DNA from 3 places in the Ensifer sp. ZNC0028 genome. Region 2 is predicted to be linked to each of the others. Evidence: riboswitches for the same ligand, from Rfam matches in the RefSeq annotation. Region 2 holds a riboswitch; each other region holds the start of a gene.
The links. Region 2 has a riboswitch for cobalamin ahead of metE (5-methyltetrahydropteroyltriglutamate--homocysteine S-methyltransferase). Riboswitches for the same ligand answer to the same signal wherever they lie in the genome.
Positions count from the first base shown of each region.

Region 1: another riboswitch for cobalamin. It lies ahead of L981_RS28560 (CbtB-domain containing protein); the one in region 2 lies ahead of metE (5-methyltetrahydropteroyltriglutamate--homocysteine S-methyltransferase).
Region 3: another riboswitch for cobalamin. It lies ahead of L981_RS30920 (aromatic ring-hydroxylating dioxygenase subunit alpha); the one in region 2 lies ahead of metE (5-methyltetrahydropteroyltriglutamate--homocysteine S-methyltransferase).

Region 1 covers NZ_JTLA01000135.1:6,423-13,291, forward strand. The annotation lists gene L981_RS28550 (ferric iron reductase) at 1-712, shown strand, start outside; gene L981_RS28555 (CbtA family protein) at 751-1,548, opposite strand; gene L981_RS28560 (CbtB-domain containing protein) at 1,746-1,922, opposite strand; cobalamin riboswitch at 1,963-2,225, opposite strand; gene L981_RS28565 (TetR/AcrR family transcriptional regulator) at 2,224-2,916, opposite strand; gene L981_RS28570 (NAD(P)H-binding protein) at 3,021-3,851, shown strand; gene L981_RS28575 (DUF1772 domain-containing protein) at 3,848-4,327, shown strand; gene L981_RS28580 (SRPBCC family protein) at 4,397-4,963, opposite strand; gene L981_RS28585 (helix-turn-helix transcriptional regulator) at 4,960-5,322, opposite strand; gene L981_RS28590 (crotonase/enoyl-CoA hydratase family protein) at 5,373-6,188, opposite strand; gene L981_RS28595 (TetR/AcrR family transcriptional regulator) at 6,272-6,868, shown strand.
Region 2 covers NZ_JTLA01000107.1:30,193-37,061, reverse strand. The annotation lists gene L981_RS24865 (carbohydrate ABC transporter permease) at 1-81, opposite strand, end outside; gene L981_RS24860 (carbohydrate ABC transporter permease) at 78-998, opposite strand; gene L981_RS24855 (ABC transporter ATP-binding protein) at 991-2,157, opposite strand; gene L981_RS24850 (metallophosphoesterase) at 2,154-2,996, opposite strand; gene L981_RS24845 (LysR substrate-binding domain-containing protein) at 3,218-4,147, opposite strand; gene L981_RS24840 (hypothetical protein) at 4,300-4,596, shown strand; cobalamin riboswitch at 4,615-4,835, shown strand; gene metE (5-methyltetrahydropteroyltriglutamate--homocysteine S-methyltransferase) at 4,936-6,869, shown strand, end outside.
Region 3 covers NZ_JTLA01000163.1:7,169-14,037, forward strand. The annotation lists partial or broken gene L981_RS30910 (glycoside hydrolase family 25 protein) at 1-830, shown strand, start outside; gene L981_RS30915 (hybrid-cluster NAD(P)-dependent oxidoreductase) at 1,052-2,146, opposite strand; gene L981_RS30920 (aromatic ring-hydroxylating dioxygenase subunit alpha) at 2,148-3,392, opposite strand; cobalamin riboswitch at 3,496-3,697, opposite strand; gene L981_RS30925 (DUF6656 family protein) at 4,015-4,614, shown strand; gene L981_RS30930 (L-threonylcarbamoyladenylate synthase) at 4,692-5,666, shown strand; gene L981_RS30935 (FAD-binding oxidoreductase) at 5,809-6,869, shown strand, end outside.

The DNA.
Region 1 (6,869 bases), on a different contig from region 2:
GGGCGACTTCTGGGCTGCGGGCAGCGCTGGCCTTGAGGAGGGGCTCGCCTATCAGGATTTCTTCGGGGTCGGGATGACCGACCGGATCCGCGCGGCGCATCTGATCGCCTTTTATAGCCGTCAGTTGAGCGTGGTCCTCGGCGCGTTCCATCTCGGCGCCGGGCTGCAGCCGGAGGTCGCCGGCATTCGTTTCGAGGATTGGGCGCGGCTTCACCGTGGTGCCGAAGTCGCGGGCAAACGCTATCATTTTCGCCTCCAGCCGCCGGCGATGGGGCGCAAGGGTGGAGAGGAGGGCGTCAGCGCTTTCGAACAGGGCTTCATCGCTCATCTGGCGCCCGTCATTGCAGTTCTCAAGGCACGGACAGGGCTCTCGAGCGGGGCGCAGTGGCGGCTCGCGGCGGATGCCCTTGCCGGCGCGTTCCTCGAAATCGGCCGCGCGATCGGGGATGAGGCGCGCGGCATGGCCGAGGCGCTGGCGATCGTCAAGCGGCCCGGCTCGCGGTTTTATTCTGATGAGCTTTGCTACGAGCAGATTTCGGCTGTCCATCCGGCAAGTGGTGAACACATTTCGCGCCAGTATCGGATCCGCTGCGGCTGCTGTCTCTATTTCAAGACGGAGGGCGGTAGCTTCTGCGACACCTGCGTCCTGCTGGAGCCGGAAGATCGCCGTGCGCGGCTGGCGGCGCATCTCATGCAAAACGGCGGGGCCTGAACCCCGCCGTCGCTTTGGTGACGATCCGTGATCGCCGATCACTGTGCCTTGACGAAGCGCTCGTTGATGAAGCCGGAGACGACGCCGAGCACGATCCAGAAGGCGAGCGTAGTGGCGAGTGCGGCCACCGCAAACTCTGCGCCGAGCACGGCCGGAACGTTGCTGGTGATGTCGAGCGGCTGCGGCGCACCGTAGACATGGGGCGCTGCGATCAGCACGAGGCCCGCGACCTTGGAGACGATCTCCTCGCGCAGGACGACGAGATAAAGGCCGACGGCCGAAAGCGCCACCGTTGCGAGCCACCAGGTCTGGCGGTCGCCGAGTTCGGCGGCCGGAAAGCCAGGCAGTTCCGGCGGCAGGCCGATCGCCGGCAGCATGTGCACGGCAAGCCAGCCGCAGGCGCCCCAGAGCGCGCCGTTCCGAAGCGTGATCGGATAGCCGATCACCAGGCTGACGCCGGCGAGCAGCAGGCCGAAGCCGGAACCGGTGACGAGGTTCGCGATCAGCGTGCCGGAGAAGCGGCTCATGCCGAACATGATGCCGCCTTCCTCGTGCTCGCCCTCATGGGCATAGGCGGGCGTGATCGGCGACAATGCGTCGAGCAAGGCGCTAAGCGGCGACACGGCCTTGAGCGACGAATGCTGGTCGTGGTTTTCCGCGGCGGGCTGTGCCGCACCCGGCTGGGCCGCGGGCTGTTCGGTGGGGGCCGGAGCCTCGCCTTCGAATTCTTCCGCATGCAGGATCAGCGGCGTGACGCGCAATTCCTGGGCGCCGGTCATGAAGACACCGGCAATCAATCCAGCCACGATCGCGGCCAGAAGCGTTCTGACAATCATCTTGAAATCCCTCGATAACGACAAAAGCCACGCGCTGCGGCGTGGTCCTTGAGTCTTCCCATTTTGCCTGTGCTGCGGATGGCTTTCGCACGCCGGAAAAACCGGGATGCACACAAGCCGACATCCGGCGCGGGCCGGATGCGTTCAGGTCCGCAGATTGTTCGATGCGGAACGTTGTTGACGTTCCGAGGCATCGGTCAGTGGCAGGGGAAGCCGTAGGAGTGGCGGGTGTCGTGCGCCGTGTCGTGCAGCACGGCCGAATTGGCAAGGCCGGCGCCGAAGACGAGGAATGCGCCGATGAAGAGCGCGATGACGCCAGCGGTCAGACGATCGCTGAGGGAGAGCGGGGTGCTCGAAATGGTAGACGTAGCCATGACAACCTCCGTGATGGCATCGGGAAATTCCCGGTTGGGCCCTATGCCCGCATCGAGTGGCAGGTTTCCTGGCTCACGGCGTTGGGCTCGATGCCCCCGGTCTGCCTCGCCTTCCCAGTTCGGCCGCCCTCTCGCGGCCTTTCCAGTGGCTTCTTCCGGATCGCTCCGGAATGGCAGATCGACGTCGCTCTACAGTCGCGGGGTCGGCCGTGATTTGAATGCCCAGAGTGGGTCCATCCGTCACGTTCCCGTTTACTCCCGAAACGCGTTCGCGTCCCGGGAACCAATCGATCCCAGATGATTAGGATTCTGTCATGGAGTTGTCAATTGAGCCTGCGCCGCGGCGCGGTCCATCCGCGACAAAATCCTTGATGGTCATGCGCTTGTAGGCCTCGACGATCTGGTCGCCCTCGGCCCGGTCGACCGAGACCGCAAGCCGCATGGTGCAGTCGCCGAGGTGCATGATCAGGAAGGCGGCGCTGTCGATTTCCTCGCGCGGCGTCGCCGGCACAAGCCGGGCCCACACATCGGCAAGCAGCTTTCCGCCGGCGCGGCTTTGCGCAAGGTCGATTTCGCGCAGCGCCTTGTCGGCCTGCATCGCCGACCAGATGTCGCGCATGACCGGCTCGGCGAGGAACATCTCGTAATAGATGTCAAACAAAAGCGAGAAGGCGTCGCGCAACTCGGCGATCGAGGTCACCTTGGCCAGTTCGGCCGCGATGCACTCGTTGCAGACCGCATTGTAGCGCTCGGCAAGCGTGCGCACGATCGCGGCCTTGTCGGGGAAGTACTGGTACAGAGAGCCGATTGAAATCCCAGCCTTTTCAGCGACTTCGCTCATGCGCATGGCGTCGCTGCCCTTTTCCTGGATGAGCGCCGTCGCGCAGGCAAGGATCTGCTCGACGCGCTCGCGACTGCGCTTCTGGCTCGGTGTCCGGCGCAGCGCAGGCTCGTCGTCGGCGGGAAGCGTGGCGGGGCTTGCATCTGGAATCATGAGTAATGCTCACATTTTGACTTGACTCCTAAAATACGAGGATTTATCACATTTGCAAATGTGAGAGATACTCATGTTTGTTGGTGGAACCTCAGGAGGAAACGATGTCTCAGAAAGTCACACTGGTTTTGGGCGGTACCGGCAAGACGGGGCGGCGGGTGGCCGAGCGCCTTCGGGAGCAGGGCGTCGCGGTGCGCATCGGTGCCCGTTCGGCGTCGCCTTCCTTCGATTGGACGGAAGAGACGACCTGGGCGCCGGTCCTTGAAAACGTCGATCGCATCTATGTCTGCTTCCAGCCGGATCTGGCGGTGCCGGGCTCCGTCGAGGTGATCGCCAAGTTCTCGAGCCTTGCGGTCAGCGCCGGCGTCAAGCGGCTGGTGCTGCTGTCGGGGCGTGGCGAGGACGAGGCGGAAGCGGCAGAGCGCGCGTTGCAGGCCTCCGGCGCCGACTGGACGGTCATCCGGGGCAGCTGGTTCTTCGAGAATTTCGACGAAGGCTTCCTCGCCGAGGGTGTCTTGAGCGGTTCCGTCTTCCTGCCCGTGGACACGGTGACCGAGCCTTTCATCAGCTGCGACGACATTGCCGACGTCGCTGTCGAAGCGCTTCTCGACGACCGCCATATCGGCAAGGTCTATTCGCTGACCGGCCCGCGGCTGATGACCTTTGCCGACGCCGTGGCCGAAATTGCCGCGGCAGCCAACCGCCCGATCTCCTATCAGGCCATCCCGATTGCCGACTTCGCGGCGCACTTGCAGGCCGACGGCGTGCCTGATGACTATGTCGAACTCATCCGCTATCTCTTCACCTCGGTGCTCGACGGGCGCAATTCAAACCTGACGTCCGATGTCGAGCATGTGCTTGGGCGGCGTCCGCGTGACTTTGCAGCCTACGCTCGGGAAACCGCAGCAACCGGTGTATGGAGTCTTGCCGCATGATCCCCCTGATCCCCGCTCTGGCGTTTGCCGCCGCGATCGGCTCCGGCCTGATGGCCGGACTGTTCTTCATCTTCTCGGTCTGCATCATGCAGGCCCTGTCGCGGCTGCCGCCGGAGCAGGGGATCGCTGCGATGAATGCGATCAATGTCGTGATCCAGAACCCGATCTTCCTCAGCGCCTTCATGGGCACGGCGCTGCTCGCCCTGGCGCTCATCGTCGTCGCCTTCCTCTCGGGCGGCGAGGGCCGGTGGTGGCTTGCCGCCGGCGGTGTCGCCTATGTCGTCGGCGTGCTGCTGGTGACCATCGTCTTCAACGTGCCGATGAACGATGCGCTCGCCGCCGCAGCGCCCGGCCAGGCGGCGACCGATCTCTGGCGTGAGCGCTATCTGACCGACTGGGTCTGGTGGAACCACGTGCGCAGCTTCGCGTCGATCGGCGCGCTGGCGTTCTTCATTCTCGGTTTCGCCCGTGCCTGACGAAAAGCGCCGGCAAGTGGATCCTTGCCGGCGCCTGCGCGCGTCCTGACCTCTGAACCCATCCCGCCGTCAGGGCTTGGGAATACGCGCGTCGTATTGCGCTTCAAGATCGGCAAACTTGCTCCAGAAGGCCGCCGGCTTTTCGCCTTCCAGCAGCGCGCGCAGAATGTCGAGATGCACGTGCCAGCCGGCGGAGAAGCTGGTCATGATGGCGCGGTCGGCGATGCGCTTGTGGGTGACGACGAGCAGCACCTTGTCGCCGCGGGGGCTGAGTTCGAAATGGACCTCCGAGGGCGTGCCGGTCTCTTCGTTCCAGGTGTAGGCCAGCAGCCGAGGCGGCTCCCAGGCGAGCACGTGACCGTAATTGCGCACCTCGCCGGCGTGCTCGGCATATTTCTGCGGTGGCCGGTCGTCTTCCGCTGTCAGTTCCGAGTGGCGGAAGACGTGCTCGACCTCGGCCCCTTCCTTCGACCCGATCGTTCCGGACGCCATCCAGAGGCGGCGCTTGCTCTCCTCCGTCAGATAGGACCAGACCCGCTCGATCGGGCCGGGAAGCAGGCGCTCGATGCGCACCGCGTCCGGTGCGACGACACGGCCGTAATCGGCGCCGGCAAAGGCTGTGGCAGACGAAGTCATGGCTTATCCTCCGGATCAGGTTGGTTGGTGGCGTCTTCGGCGAGAAGCAGCGCCTCGAGTACGTCGATGCGGGCGCGCCAGAAGGCTTCGTAGTGGCGCATCCACTCCATGCCTGCATGCATCGGCGCGGCATCGAGCCGGCACACATGCGTGCGACCTTTCACTTCGCGGCGCACCAGACCTGCTCCTTCCAGCACCTTGATGTGCTTCGATGCCGCGGCCAGCGAGATCGAGAACGGCGCCGCAAGCTCTCCCACCAGTCTTTCGCCCTGCGAGAGGTCCTGGAGCATGGCGCGCCGCGTCGGGTCCGAAAGCGCGTGAAACACGGCATCGAGATGTGCGTTCTGATATTCAACCATATTGTTGAATATCGTCTCGATGTACCTAATTGTCAACCGTTCGGTTGAATTTAAAAATATCGCGAAAAAAGACCGGGCCGCGGCGGGTCGTCGTGGATGCGCCGTCCCTTCCAGGCGGCAAGCGCATCGGCAAGGTCGTCGGTCGGCACCATCTGGGCAAACTGCTCGCTCTCGACCTGCAATCCCTCGGCGATCGACATGTTGAGGCCGCGGGTGACGGCAGTGATGATCGAGCGGACGGCGAGTGGTGAGTGCGCCATGATGCGCTTTGCCAGGTCACGGGCGGACGCGATCAGTTCGTCATGCGGGACGACGCGGTTGACGAGCCCCAACTCCAGCGCGCGATCGGCCGGGAAATCCTCGCCGGTCAAAAGCAGTTCCAGCGCGCGTTTGCGGCCGGCAAGCCGCGGCAGTCGCTGGGTGCCGCCGAAGGTCGGCGGCATGCCGAGCTTGATCTCCGGCTTGGCAAAGCGCGCCCGGTCGCTGGCAATCGCCAGATGCACGGCCTCGGTGATCTCGCAGCCGCCGCCATAGGCAAGCCCGTTGACGGCGGCGATGATCGGTTTCGGGAAGGCCTCGAGCCGCGCCGTCAGGCCCTGACCGCGACGGACGAAATCGCGCACGGCCGGATTCACGCCCTTGGCGACGCTGTCCGAGAACTCATGAATATCACCGCCGGCGGAAAAGGCCCGCTCGCCGGCGCCGGTGATGATCACCGCGCTTACGGCATGGTTCACCTCGATCTCGTCGAGAAGGCCCATGAGCCGGTCGATCAGCTCGTAGTTCAGCGCGTTGAGTTTCTGCGGGCGGTTGAGAGTGAGGAGGGCGATACCCTCGGAAATCTGCAGCAGCACGGTGTTCGACATTGTTGCTCTCCGGCAGGTGTTGACGAGGAGAGGCTAGGTGAGGGAAGATAGGATGTATATTCACTAGTCGGTATACTTAAGAGATGACGAAAGCAGAGAAGTCGACCCGGGACGTGATCGTCGCAGCGGCGGAGAAGCTGTTCTATGCCGAGGGCATCCGTGCGGTCAGCGTCGATGCGGTGGCGGAGGCGGCGGGCGTGACCAAGCGCACGCTCTACTATCATTTCGACAGCAAGGACGCGCTGATCGCCGCCTACCTCGAGAGCCGCGACCAGCCCAATCTGAAACTCTTTCGCAAGTGGTTCGACGCGGGCGACGGGGACCTTGCCGACAGGGTCGAGGCGATCTTCGTCAACCTGGCGCGGGCGGCGCGCCATCCGAAGTGGAAGGGTTGCGGCTTCCTGCGCACCTCTGCCGAACTTGCCAACATGCCGGGCCACCCGGCGATCCGCATCGGTGCGGCCCACAAGAAGAAGTTCGAGGCCTGGATGGCCGAGACCTTTGCCGAAGCCGGCACTGCCGAGCCTGCCATGCTGGCGAAGCAGATCCTGCTGCTGCTTGACGGCAGTTTCGCCGTGGTGCTGCTGCACCGGGACGCGAGCTACATGGAGATGGCGGGCAAGGCGGCGGCGACGCTGGTGCGGGTCGCGCTTGCCGGCGCGGACGGGGAGGGATCCTGAC
Region 2 (6,869 bases):
GGGCGCAAGGAAGAGGAGCGAGCCGAGCGAAAGGACCGCAAGACGGACGATGCGGGCGACGGAAGGAGCGTTGGTGGTCATGCGTAATGCACCTTCCGGTCGAGCACGCGGTACTGCAGGAACATCAGGACGACGAGGATGGCGAGGAAGACGACGGTCATGGCCGAGGCGTAGCCGACGCGCAGGTAGACGAAACCCTCCTGGTAGATGGTGAAAAGCAGCACCTCCGACGCCTTGTTCGGACCACCCTCCGTCAGCGTCTTCACCGTCTCGAACACCTTGACCGAATTGATGATGCTGATGGTGGTGACGAACAGCGTCGTCGGCCCGAGCATCGGCCAGGTCACCAGGCGAAAGCGATCGAACCACGACTTGGCACCATCGACTTCGGCAGCGGCATAGAGTTCGCGCGGGATTGCCGTGAGGCCGGCGAGGAACAGCACCATGTTGAAGCCGACCGACTGCCAGATGCCGATGATCGACAGGCCATAGAGCACCGTGCCGGAGGCGCCGAGCCAGTTGGGGCCGGCAATGCCGAAAACGGCGAGGAAGGTGTTGATCGGGCCGATGGTCGGGTGGAACAGGAACTGCCAGACCGTGGCCATGGCAACGAGCAGCGAGGCGACCGGCAGGAAATAGACGGTCCGGAAAAAGGCTCGGCCCTTGGTTTCCGCCTCGATCAACATGGCGATCGCCAGCGAAAGCACGATCGATACCGGCGTGACGATCGCGGTGTAGACGGCGGTGTTCCAGAGCGAGCGAAGGAAGGTGCGATCGCCGAAGAGCTCGGCATAGTTCTCGAAACCGACGAAACGAAAGCTGCCGTAGCCGAGCTCGAAATCGGTGAAGCCGAGCACGATCACGGCAGCGGTCGGCAGCAGGATGAACAGGAAGAGCAGCGTGATGGCTGGCAGCGCCAGCAACCAGGCGATGCGGGCTTCGCGGCGATCGGGGTGAGACGCAGCACTCGCGGTTTCGAAGGTTGCGACACTAGCCATGGACCTTCTCCAGCGTCGCGGCGATAGCGATCGGCTCGGCTGCCACCCGGGTGCCCTCGCCGTCGAACAGCATCGCCCGTTCCGGCATGAACGCGACATCGACGGGCTGACCGATCGCGAGTGCTGCGGCTTCGGCGGGTGCTGACTTGGCGGTGATCACTTCGCCGATCGCATCGAGGCGAGCGTGGACGATCACCTCGGAGCCGAGAAACTCCATGCGCTCGACCCGCGCAGTCAGCCGGCCGGCGCCTGCCGCATGGAAGCGCACGAATTCCGGGCGGATCGCGAGCTTCACCGGTGCATCCGGCGCCTGCCCGCGGCTTGCCAGAAGCACGAGATCGCCGAAGCGCACAATGCTTGCGGTATCCGTGCGGGTTTCGAGTACGTTGATCTTCGGCTGACCAAGGAAGCGCGCAACCTCGATATGGGAGGGGTTGTCGTAGATCTCCTTCGGGCTCGCCAGTTGCAAGAGATTGCCGCCGATCATGACGGCGACGCGGTCGGCCATCGACAGCGCTTCGGACTGGTCGTGGGTGACATAGAGTGTCGGCACGCCGGCGCGGCGGTGCAGATCGACGATTTCGCCGCGGGCATGGACGCGCAGGTTGGCGTCGAGATTGGAGAGCGGCTCGTCCATCAAGAACACGGCCGGACGGCGCACCATGGCGCGGGCAAGCGCCACGCGCTGGCGCTGGCCGCCGGACATCTGCCCGGGCTTGCGGTCGAGCAGATGATCAATCTTCAGCGCTCCGGCCATCTCCTTGACCTGGCGCTGGATATCGCTGCGGATCTGCTTCTGCCCCGGCAGAAGATTGCCGACCATGGGCAGGCGCTGCATCGCCGTCAGGCGCCGCATGGCGAGCGGCACGGCAATGTTTTGACCTGCCGTCAGGTGCGGATAGAGCGCGTAGGACTGGAACACCATCGCCACGTTGCGATCGGCCGCCGCCATGCGCGCGACACTGCGGCCGCCGATGACGATCTCGCCGGCATTGCCGTGATCAAGGCCGGCGACGATGCGCAGAAGCGTGCTCTTGCCGCAGCCGGAAGGGCCGACGAGCGCAATGAACTCGCCGGCTTCCGCCTCCAGGCTGACGCCCTTCAGGATGGCGTTGCCGCCATAGGACTTGGTGATGCCATCCAGCGAAAGCACGCTCATTGCGCTGCCTCCACGCGAACCTTCTTCTTGGCGGCGAGCGGATAGACGTCCTCGACGATCGGGTCGAGCACGTGGCTCGTCAGACCCGGCACCGCGACGATTTCGCTGGTCACGCCGGCATCGGTGAACGCGTGCACGACGGCACCGACCAGCCGCTCGCCCGGCATCGGCCGTTCCAGCGTGTCGATGATAAAGGAGGTCGGCGGCGCCCAGACGAGCGACGTCCCTGCATGTTCGCCGGTCCAGGCCCAGTGCAGGTGACCGCTGGCATGCAACGCCACCTCGGCTTCGGCGAAAAGATCAAAGAGCCGCTGGCGCTGGCGGGGACGGATGCCCCAGTAGCCGGTGTCGCCTTCGGCCGGGGCGTCGACGAAGAGCGGCTTGTGGGCGAACACCGCCACCCGGCGGCCGTCGCGACCAAGCAGTTGTTCCTCCAGCCAGGCAAATTGCCTGTCTTCTTCCTCGTCCTCGAAGCCGATCAGCAGGCTGTTGAGGCCGAGCAGCCGCCAGTCGCCATGGTCGCGGCCCCAGTAGTCCGGACCGGCGAGACGGCGCCAGCGGGCAAGCCGGACGGGGTCTACAGGCTGGTGCGAGCCCGGCAGATGGCCGACATCGTGATTGCCGGGAACGATCGCGACCGGCATCGAGAGCTGGCCGATCAGATCGAGCGAGAAGGAGATATCGTCCTCGTGGTCGGCACCATCGATGGTGACATCGCCCGTGTGGATGACGAGATCGGGTTTTACCGCCTCGATCCAGGCGCGAACCGGTTCCCAATTGCCGTTGAAATGGCTTTTGGCGGGGCTGAGATGGGTGTCGCTGATCTGGACGATTTTCATGGAAACGGGCCTCCGACGATGGCTTGCGGTATCCGCGTCGGAGGGCTGTCTCTCCCCTTCTCTGCGGTTGGCCGCAGTCTTTAGGGAGCCGCCATGTCAGTTTGGTAACAGCCGTTCTCAGCTGATTTTCAGTTTCTCCATGAAAGCGTCATTTTCCGAAGCCCGGCCGGCGCGAACCGGCACGCGCGCACCGGATGTGTCTGCGTCTTCTTTCCCCAGACTCACCACTTTGCACCGAGCTCGCCCCGAATAGATGCCGGACAGGATTGCTCCATAACGGTCGCAAGCATCGCATTCGACGCGTCTGCTTCGGCGACGACCCAGTCGCGAAAGGCCTGGATCTTCTTCTGCCGCCTGGTGCTTTGCGGATAGACCAGCCAATAGGCGCGGCCGTCGCGCACCACATGCTCGAACGGCCGGATCAACCTGCCGCTCTTCAGTTCATCCATCAGGAAGGTCGAGACGGCAATCGCCATGCCGTGATCCGCCAGGATGGTGGCGACATCCATCGCCTGGACGTCGAAGATCAGCTCGGTACCGTTGCTCGCCGGCGGCTCGACGCCGGTTTCGATCATCCAGCGTCGCCACCAGTTGGCGTTGCCGAAACGCCGGATCCTCAAGACGTCGGCGGGCTCCTTGAGTTGATGTTTCTCCAGGAAGGACGGCGTACAGACCGGCACGTAATCGAGCGGAAACAAGGGAAAGACATCGTTACCCGGCCAGTCGCCGGCGCCGCTGCGCACCGCGAGATCGATGGCATCACGCTTGAAATCGATGAGTTCGGTCGACATGTGCACCCTGATGCTGATGTTCGGATGCGCGGTCTGGAAGGTGGCGAGCCGCTGGCCGAGCCAGCTCGAAACGACGGTCGGCAGCACCGAGATGTGCAGGTGATGTTCGGTCTTGTCGGCAATCTCCGAGAAGGCCGCCCCCAAAAGATCGATCGCTTCGGTTACCTTTGGCGCCAGCTGCCGCCCGGCACCGGTCAGCCGCACCTCGCGCGGAAGGCGGACAAAGAGCGGCGCGCCAATGCGGTCCTCCAACAACCGGATCTGGTAGCTGACGGCCGCCTGCGTCATGCCGAGCTCTTCGGCGGCGCGGGTGAAACTCAGGTGCCTGGCGGCGGCCTCGAAGGCGCGCACTGCACTCATAGGGGGAATCTTGCTCATGACGCTGAGATAAGCATTCTTTATGCCAGCATGCGAGAAATCGCTTTGCGCGAAACGGCAAAAAACCTCACTTTTTTCGCGAACACACGCCTTGTAGAGAAGTGAGGATAGCAATGCTTAGCGCAGTGCGATCAATGATTTACCATGTCCTGAATTGGGCCGACAGGACCCTCAGTGCTCCGGTCGCCATCGACGCGTTCAACGAGTTCCAGCTCCGGGATATCGGCCTGACGCGGGACCAGGAACATATCCGTGCGCGCGTCGGCGACACAGCGGATCCGTGGCACTGGCCGGAGGAGCCCGATCCCGATCCCGTGCCGGTGCAACCCGCAGCGAAAACAGTTTGCAGCGAAGGGCCGCGCATTGCCCGCGTCTCGCCCCGCGCCCTGGCTGGAGAAAATAAAGACATAAGCATTTCTTTATGCGATTGACGAGAAAGCGATTGCAGAGCATTGTCCCGGCATCGTGGTTCTGCGCCTCGCCATCCGGCGGGGCGGAGCTAAGAGGGAATTCGGTGCGGCGCTGACAAGCGCTAAGGCCGGAGCTGCCCCCGCAACTGTAGGCGGAGAGCGGCCGTTCGATGATGTCACTGAGGAAGACGCCTCGGGAAGACGGAACGGTCCGCGTTGACCCGCAAGCCAGGAGACCTGCCGCGATGAACAACGTCCACGGGCGGGGTGTCCGATGAGGCGCGTTGACGACGCGGGACCCTTCTCGCGTCGCGGATGCGTCGCATTCAAACCTTGCCCTTCAACCTTCGGGGTAAGGAAATGACCATCAAGACTGCCAATCTCGGCTTCCCGCGCATCGGCCGCCACCGCGAACTGAAACTCGCGCTTGAACGCTACTGGTCCGGCAAGATCAGCCGTGACGACCTTTTCGACGTCGGCCGCCGGCTTCGGGCCGAAAACTGGGCGGCGCAAAAGGCGCGCGGCATCGATATCCTCCCTTCGAACGATTTCTCGTTCTACGACCACGTGCTCGATACTGCCGTGCTCGTCGGTGCGGTCCCGGCCGCCTATGGCTGGAAGGGCGGTCCCGTCGATCTCGACACTTACTTTGCCATGGCGCGCGGCTCGACGGGTTCGCCCTGTGCTTCCGGTTGCACGCATGCGGGTGACGGCGGCAACGCCGCACTCGAGATGACCAAGTGGTTCGATACCAACTACCATTACATGGTGCCCGAATTCGAAGCGGATCAACGTTTTGCGCTGACGCATAACCGGCCGCTCGAAGCCTTTCTCGAAGCTGAAGCCCTGGGCTATCGAACCCGCCCGGTCCTACTTGGCCCGGTGACCTTCCTCAAGCTCGGCAAGGCGAAGGGCGGAGATTTCGATCCCCTCGACCTGATCGAGCGCCTGCTTCCCGTTTACGTCGAGCTGCTCACCGAACTTGCCGATGCCGGCGCCGACTGGGTTCAGATCGACGAGCCTAGTCTGGTGCTCGATCTTACCGACCGGGAAAGGCAGGCCCTGGACCTTGCCTATCATACGTTCCGGGCGAAAGTTCCCGGGCTTCGGATCATGCTTGCGACCTATTTCGGCGCGATCGGCGACAATATGGTGAGCGCCCTTGCGCTGCCGATCGCGGGCCTGCATGTCGATCTCGTGCGCGCGCCGCAGCAGATCGAGGTCCTCATCCAATCCGCTCCGGCTGACCGGGTGCTGTCGCTCGGCGTCATCGACGGCCGCAACGTCTGGAGGACGGATCTTGCCGGCCTGTTCAGCCGCCTGCAGCCGCTGGTCTCTGCCCATGGCTGCGACCGGATCGAGCTTGCGCCCTCGTGCTCGCTCCTGCATGTGCCCGTCGACCTCGACATGGAACGGGCGCTCGACCTGGAGCTTGCCTCGTGGCTCGCTTTCGCCGTGCAGAAGCTCGATGAATTAAGCCTTCTCGCCCGTGCCTTCGAGCCGGGGCTTGCCAGCCCGGAAAGGGTCTTTGCCGCCTCGAGCGAAGCGGCCAAGGCGCGTCTGACGTCGCTCAGGATCCATGATCCACTTGTTGCCGGGCGACTGAAGGCGCTGACGGCAGCCGACAGCGAGCGCCGGTCTCCCTTCCCAGCCCGTCGCGCGCTCCAGGCGGACGCGCTGCCGTTGCCGCTTTTTCCGACGACGACGATCGGCTCCTTCCCGCAGACGCCGGAGGTACGGCAGGCCCGTTCCCTGCATGCCAAGGGCGAACTCAGCTATGTCGACTACACCGCCTATCTGCGCCGGGAGACCGAGCAGGCGGTGCGCTGGCAGGAAGAGATCGGCATCGACGTGCTGGTACACGGCGAGTTCGAGCGTAACGACATGGTGCAGTATTTCGGCGAGCAGCTGTCGGGCTACGCCTTTACCCGAAGTGGCTGGGTACAGAGCTACGGTTCGCGCTACGTGCGCCCGCCGATCATCTTCGGCGACGTTTCCCGGCCAAACCCGATGACGGTCGAATGGGCGGCCTTTGCGCAGTCACTGACCGATCGACCGGTCAAGGGCATGCTGACGGGTCCGGTCACCATGCTGCAATGGTCCTTCGTGCGCGACGACCTGCCGCGGTCGGTGGTGTGCCGGCAGATCGCGCTGGCGCTCAGCGACGAAGTCAGGGACCTCGAGGCATCGGGCATCGCCATCATCCAGATCGACGAGCCGGCGCTGCGCGAGGGCCTGCCGCTCAGGGCCGCCGACCGCAAGGCCTATCTCGACTGGGCGGTGGAGTGCTTCCG
Region 3 (6,869 bases), on a different contig from region 2:
AGGCCTCCGACGGCCTGCCCGAAAGCTTCTCCTGCACCGGCGACCACAACGGCGACACCTTCAACCACTGCAAGACCATGTGGCGCAAATACGCCGTCAGCCGCGAGCTCTACCAGACCCGCCGGATGATTGCCCGCTCGCACGGACTGCTGTGGGGTGCCTATCATCTTGCCCGTCCGGGCAATCCCGTCGACCAGGCGAACCATTTCCTTGATTACGCCGATCCGCGCGACGACGAACTGATGGTGCTCGATCTCGAAGGCATCGACCCGGACAAGTACATGTCGCTCGAGGACGCCGCCATCTTCGCCGGGCACATCAAGACCCGGACCGGGCGCTACCCGATCCTCTACACCAACCACATCACCGCCAAATACATCGCCGCGCACCGGGCCAAACACCGGCTGCTGTCGCGTCTGCCGCTCTGGTACGCCCGCTACAAGCCGGATATCCGCCAGGTCTTCCCGATGGGCAACTGGGACAGTTACGCGCTGTGGCAGTTCTCCTCGGGCATCAACTGCGGAAAGCGGCGCTGCCCCTACCGCGTGCCGGGAACGCTTGACGACATCGACGTGAACGTGGCGGCAATGTCGCCGCTGGCGCTGAAAGCGATCTGGGCACAGGGCGCCTTGCTGCCGGAAAAGCCACTACCGCTGATGCTCGTCGCCCAAGCCGAGCGGGGAACGGGCATGCAGGCGGTCGCACGGGCGACTGCGATCTTTAGCGAGCCGCTGCTCGTCAGCCGCGCCGACGCTGCGAGCGGCGTCGGCAGCGGCGTCGACATGATGGTGACCGGCTCGATCGATTTCGCCCGCCAGGAGCGCGCCCTGCAGGTGGCGATTGCCGGCAACGAAGCTGCCCAGGGCGCATGCCCGAAAACGGCGACCGGCACCGACGCCCCGGCAAGCGTTTCGGCCAATCAGATCCCCTGCAACGCGCCCTAAGCCTGTCGCGTGAAAAAGGATCTCGCGCCAGGCTTTAAGCTCTGATCCTTTATGCAGGTCGCTGCTGCAAAACCGCGGCGCACCTCTCGCGACATGCATTGACGCCCTCAGGCTTCGATCTGGACGTCGCCAAGCGGCCGTGAGCAGCAGGCGAGGATGTAACCCTCGTCGATCTCGTCGTCGAGAATGCCGCCATTGTGGATCATCTCGACCTCGCCCGCGACCTTCATCACCCGGCAGGTGCCGCAGATGCCGCCTTCGCAGGCAGCGCCGATGCGCACCCCATTGGCACGCGCCGCCTGCAGGATCGTCTGGCCGGGCTTGGCCTCGACCTCCTTGCCGCTCATGGTGAAGGCGACCTTGGCCACTTGGGCCTCGCCCTCGTCTCCGGCACCGGCGCGCACGGCGATCTCTTCCGCGGCGGGTGCCGCCGCCGGCTGGAAGCTCTCCTCGTGATAGCGGCCCATGTCGAAACCGGCCGATTTCAGCATCTCGCGCACGCCGCGCATGAAAGGCTCGGGGCCGCAGCAAAAGACGGTGCGGTCCATGAAATCGGGCGCAAGCAGCGGCAGCTTGGCGCCGTCGATACGGCCGCGCAATCCGTGCCAGCCGTGGCGCGCCTCATGCCCCTCGACGATGAAGCCGAGGTTCAGTCCGGACATCTGCGTGGCCAGGACTTCGAGTTCCGAACGGAACAGCAGATCGTCCGGCCGACGCGCACAGGAGATGAAGGTCACATCCGTTTCCGGGACGCAATCGGCCATCCAGCGGGTCATCGACATCATCGGCGTGATGCCTGAGCCGGCCGAGATGAACAGGTACTTGTCGCCGGGATGGCGCACGAAGCTGAAATCGCCGAGCGGACCGAAGGCCCGGAGCTTCATGCCCGGCTTCAGGTGGTCGAACATCCAGCGGGTGCCGATGCTGTCGGCCTGCGCCTTGACGGTCACGGCGATCGACAGCGGTCGCGACGGCGTCGACGACAGGGTGTAGGTGCGCATGACGGGTTCGTCGGCGACGGGCAGTTCGAGCGTCACGAACTGCCCGGGCAGATAACGGAACCAGGCCGGCTTTTCCGCCCGGAAAGTGAAGGTCATGACATCGGCGGTCTCGACGACAGCCGATGTGCATTCGAGCATCTGCTGCCGGTCGATCCAGACATGCAGCGCGTCGAAATGGTGAAACGAAGAGGCCATCTGCATGTCAGGCGACCCTTGAAAGCGGAGCCGCGTCGCCGGCAAGGCGCTGCTCCATGAACTTGCAGTACCACTCGACGAACTGCATCACGCCGCCTTCGTGCTCGGGCGAATAAGGACCGGGCTCATAGGCCGGCGAGCGGATGCCGAAGGCATTCTCCTCGACGATCTGGCGATCCTGATCGTTGGTCTCGGTCCAGACATGCGTCAGTTCCTCGAGATTGTAGTCGATGCCTTCGACCGCATCCTTGTTGACCAGCCACTTCGTCGTCACCTGGGTAAGTTCAGGCCCGAGCGGCAGCACACGGAAGGTGATGGCGTGGTCGGCGAGCACATGGTTCCAGGTGGTCGGGTAGTGGAACATCAGAAGCGTGCCGATCTGGCTCTGGGAAACATCGGCCGACAGGGCCCGCCTGACGGCGCGGGCGCCCGACATGGTGTAGCTTTCGGCATTGTCGACGAGCGGCATGCGGGCGGCGCGGAACTGGCCGGTCGGCGACATCCTGAATTCGCTCGGCAAGCCTTCGGCCTCGCATTTCGCCCAATGTTCGGCGATCACGGGATCATCCTTGGCGCCCTGCACTCCGGTCGCGGTCGGGGCTTCCGGATAGGTGCGGCAGAGTTCCGGGTGATTGGCGGCGCAATGGTAGCATTCGCGGTTGTTTTCCCAGACGAGCTTCCAGTTGCCCTTCTCGACGATGGTGCTTTCGAACGCGACCTTGGTTTCGCCGAGCTGGTGCGGCGCGAGATAGGGCAAGGCCATCTCGCGGAACGCCGTGAAATCCATCGGCTTTTCCGACAGGTTGATGAAGATGTAGCCGCCGACCGTTTCGCAATGGATCGGCTTCAGGCTGTGGGCTGCCTTGTCGAAATCCTCGCCCATCTGCCGGGCGAAGAGCAGCGAGCCGTCGAGTTCGTAGGTCCACTGGTGATAAGGACAGACGAGCTTGGCCGACGAGCCCTTCTGTTGCGTGCAGACGCGCGAGCCGCGATGGCGGCAGGAGTTGTGCAAAGCGCGGATCGTGCCCTGGCGATCGCGGGTGATGACAACGGGGTAGTCGCCGACCTGGACGGTGAAATAATTGCCGGCCCGCGGGATCTCGCAGTCATGGCCGATGAACAGCCAATCCTTGTACCAGATGTTTTCCAGATCCTGCCGATAGTAGTCGGGATCGATGTAGAAGGCCCGATCGAGGCTGTAGCCGTCGCGCCGGCCCTTCAGCTTTCGAAGCATATCGTTTCTGGTTTCCATGTCCTGTCCTCATGCGCCATGTCTTGGAGAGGCAGGACAGGAACCCGCACGGGCGCACGCCCATGCGTTGTCGGCTCCGATCCGGCTGCCCGCCGCAACCCGTTACGGTTATGTCCGTCAAGGCTGGTTTCCGGGCTCAGGAGCCGTCCCTTCGGACCAGCCCGGCGCCTTCCCGGACGAACCGTCCAGTGGCCTTTGCCGAGGCTTTCGCTCCACCACCGTTGCGGGGGCAGCGCCGGGATTTGACCGGCTTCCCAATTCTCCGCCTTCTCTTCGAAGACGGCACCTTGAGTAAGGATATGTAATCGCGGAAACCGCCCTGGCAGCTGCCGGATAGCGACATCCAATTCCAGAATGACGACACGGGAAAAACCGCCATCAACGGCGCCTGTCTTAGATTTTTTACACTACAAACATATAGATAGCCCACATCTTGGGCATTTGCCGCCTTTTGCGGCGCGGGCGGCGCAGACGCGGGAAAGGTTCGCCCGTTTGCGACATCCCGTCAGATAGGGAACGCTCATGATGCAGCCAGCAGGCAATCATTCATTAACCATGAGCCGCTAGCCTAGCCGGCGGACGAGAGAGGTCCTGCAGGCAGGCAGATGGCGCGCTGACGATCATGGCAAAGTTGAGATACTACGACGCGGCAGCCGAGGCGCCGCCGACAATCCCGCCGAAGACGGCGGTTCATACCGAATTCCTGCGCACGGGCCGGATCAATCGCAGGCAATGGGTGCCGAGCGAACGGCGCTACCTGAGCTATGAGGAAGTTGCGGACAGGACGGGCAAGAAGCTCAACACCGCCGGCGACACGACCCATAAGCGGATCAACGGCTTTCACACCTCGATCCAGTTCCCGAAGATGATCTTCCACCGCACGCTCGTCGGCCGGCCGCATCTCGGCTACTGTCACGTGACGGCGGCGCGCACGCCGGTCACGCCCTCCAAGGACATCACCTGGTCCTTCTACTTCGCCAACTTCTACTGCGACCTCGGCCATGAGACGCATTTTTTCGAAGGCATCCAGCCCGGCTATTCGCGCATGTATTTCGCCGTCGCCATCGAACCGGGCGCGGAAGCCGGCCAAATGGTCATCAACCGCAATTTTCGTGACAACGGTCTGCTGTTTCGCACCGACGATCCCAAGGTCGCGCTGAAAAACGTGCTGATGCTCGGTGCAAAGGACGACGCGTTGCGCCGCATCATCCGCAGCCTCTGAGCCGAGCCGGTTGCTTCAAAGAAAATCGTTCTGTTTTTCCGGTGCGTCCGTTATGGAAGCGTCGGAAAGGAAACGGCATGGCTGAGATCATCGATACGGATAGGGAACCGGACCGCGCGATCGCGCGCGCCTGCGCCGTTCTTGCCGAAGGCGAACCGGTCGCCATTCCGACCGAGACCGTCTACGGCCTTGCCGCCGACGCCACCAACCCTGATGCGATCAGCCGCATCTACGAGATGAAGGGGCGCCCGCGCTTCAATCCGCTGATCTCGCATGTCTCCGACGTGGCGATGGCCGAAGCCCATGTGCACTTCGATCCGGTTTCCCGGCAGCTGGCCGAAGCCTTCTGGCCCGGCCCGCTGACGCTGATCCTTCGGCAGCGCGCCGACAGCACGGTTCATGCGCTGGCGTCCGCCGGCCTCGACACGCTCGGCATCCGCATGCCCGACGGTTTCTCCCGCCGGGTCATCGCCCGCTTCGGACGGCCATTGGCTGCACCGAGCGCCAATACTTCAGGCAAGATCAGCCCGACCAGTGCGGCCCATGTGGAGGCCGATCTCGGTGGAAAACTGAAGCTGATCCTCGACGCCGGCCAGGCCCAGATCGGCCTTGAGTCGACAATCATCAAGGTCGATGGCGACGAGATCCGGCTGCTTCGGCCGGGCGGCCTCGATGCCGCCGAGATCGAACGCCTGCTCGACCGTCCGGTGATCCGGCCGGAGACGGCAGGAGCGACGATCGAGGCGCCGGGCATGCTCGCCTCGCACTATGCGCCCGGCGCTGCCGTCCGGCTCGATGCCGCCGAGGTGCATGCCGGCGAAGCCTTGATCCGTTTCGGCGGCAATCGGATCGCCGGCGAGGAACGAGCGGCCGTCGTTCTCGACCTCAGCCCGACCGGCAATCTGCGCGAAGCCGCCGCCAATCTCTTCGACTACATGAAGCGGGCGGATGCCAGCGGCGCAGAGACCATCGCCTTCGGGCCGATCCCTTCGGACGGGCTGGGGGAAGCCATCATCGATCGGTTGCAGCGGGCAGCCGCACCACGAGGCTAAAATAGTGTGCGGCATCTTCCGCGCACCCACTCTCACCGAACGGCACCAATTGCGGTTATGATCGCCGCCAACCAGGAACCGAGGATCACATCCTCAGATCGACCGATCCGATAGCGCACAGGCGCAACGCGAAGTGAGGCCCATGACCACCCTTCCCTCTCCCGAACTCATCGCCTCCTTCGCCGACATCGTCGGCAGCGCCAACGTGCTGAGGGCCGAACCGGACAAGGCGCGTTATCTCGTCGAATCGCGCGGACTTTACCGTGGCACGACGCCGATGGTGCTGCGTCCGGGCTCCGTCGACGAGGTCTCGCGCATCATGATGCTTGCGAGCGCCACCCGCACGGCGATCGTGCCGCAGGGCGGCAACACCGGCCACGTCGCCGGGCAGATCCCGCGGGAGGGCAAGGCGGACATCGTTCTTTCGCTGGAACGGCTGAACCGCATTCGCGACATCGATCCGGTCGGCAATGTCATCGTCGCCGATGCCGGCTGTATCCTTGCCGACATCCAGAAGGCGGCGGACGAGCACAATCGCCTGTTCCCGCTGTCGCTGGGCTCGGAAGGTTCGGCCCGCATCGGCGGCAACCTCTCCACCAATGCCGGCGGCACCGCCGTGCTTGCCTATGGCAACATGCGCCAGCTCTGCCTCGGCCTCGAGGTGGTGCTGCCGACCGGCGAAATCTGGGACGGGCTGCGCCGGTTGAAGAAGGACAATACCGGCTACGACCTGCGCGATCTCTTCATCGGTGCCGAAGGTACGCTCGGCGTGATCACCGGCGCCGTGCTCAAGCTCTTTCCGAAGCCGCTCGGGCATCAGGTCGCCTTTGCCGGGGTTGGCAGCGTCGAGCAAGCGCTCGCTTTGTTCGAAAAGGCGTCCAGCCTTTGCGGGCCGGCTTTGACCGGCTTCGAGCTGATGCCGCGGCTCGGCGTCGAATTCACCACCAAGCATATCTCGGGCGTTCGTGATCCGATGGAAACGGTCCATCCCTGGTACGCGCTGATCGATATCTCGACGTCCGATAGCGCCGATAGCGCGGAACGGATGGTGCAGGATCTGCTGGAGCAGGGATATGCGGCCGGCCTCGTCGAGAATGCCGTGATTGCCGCCAACGAGACACAGGCCAAGGCGCTGTGGCACATGCGCGAGAGCATGTCGCCGGCGCAGAAGCCCGAGGGCGGCTCGATCAAGCACGATGTCTC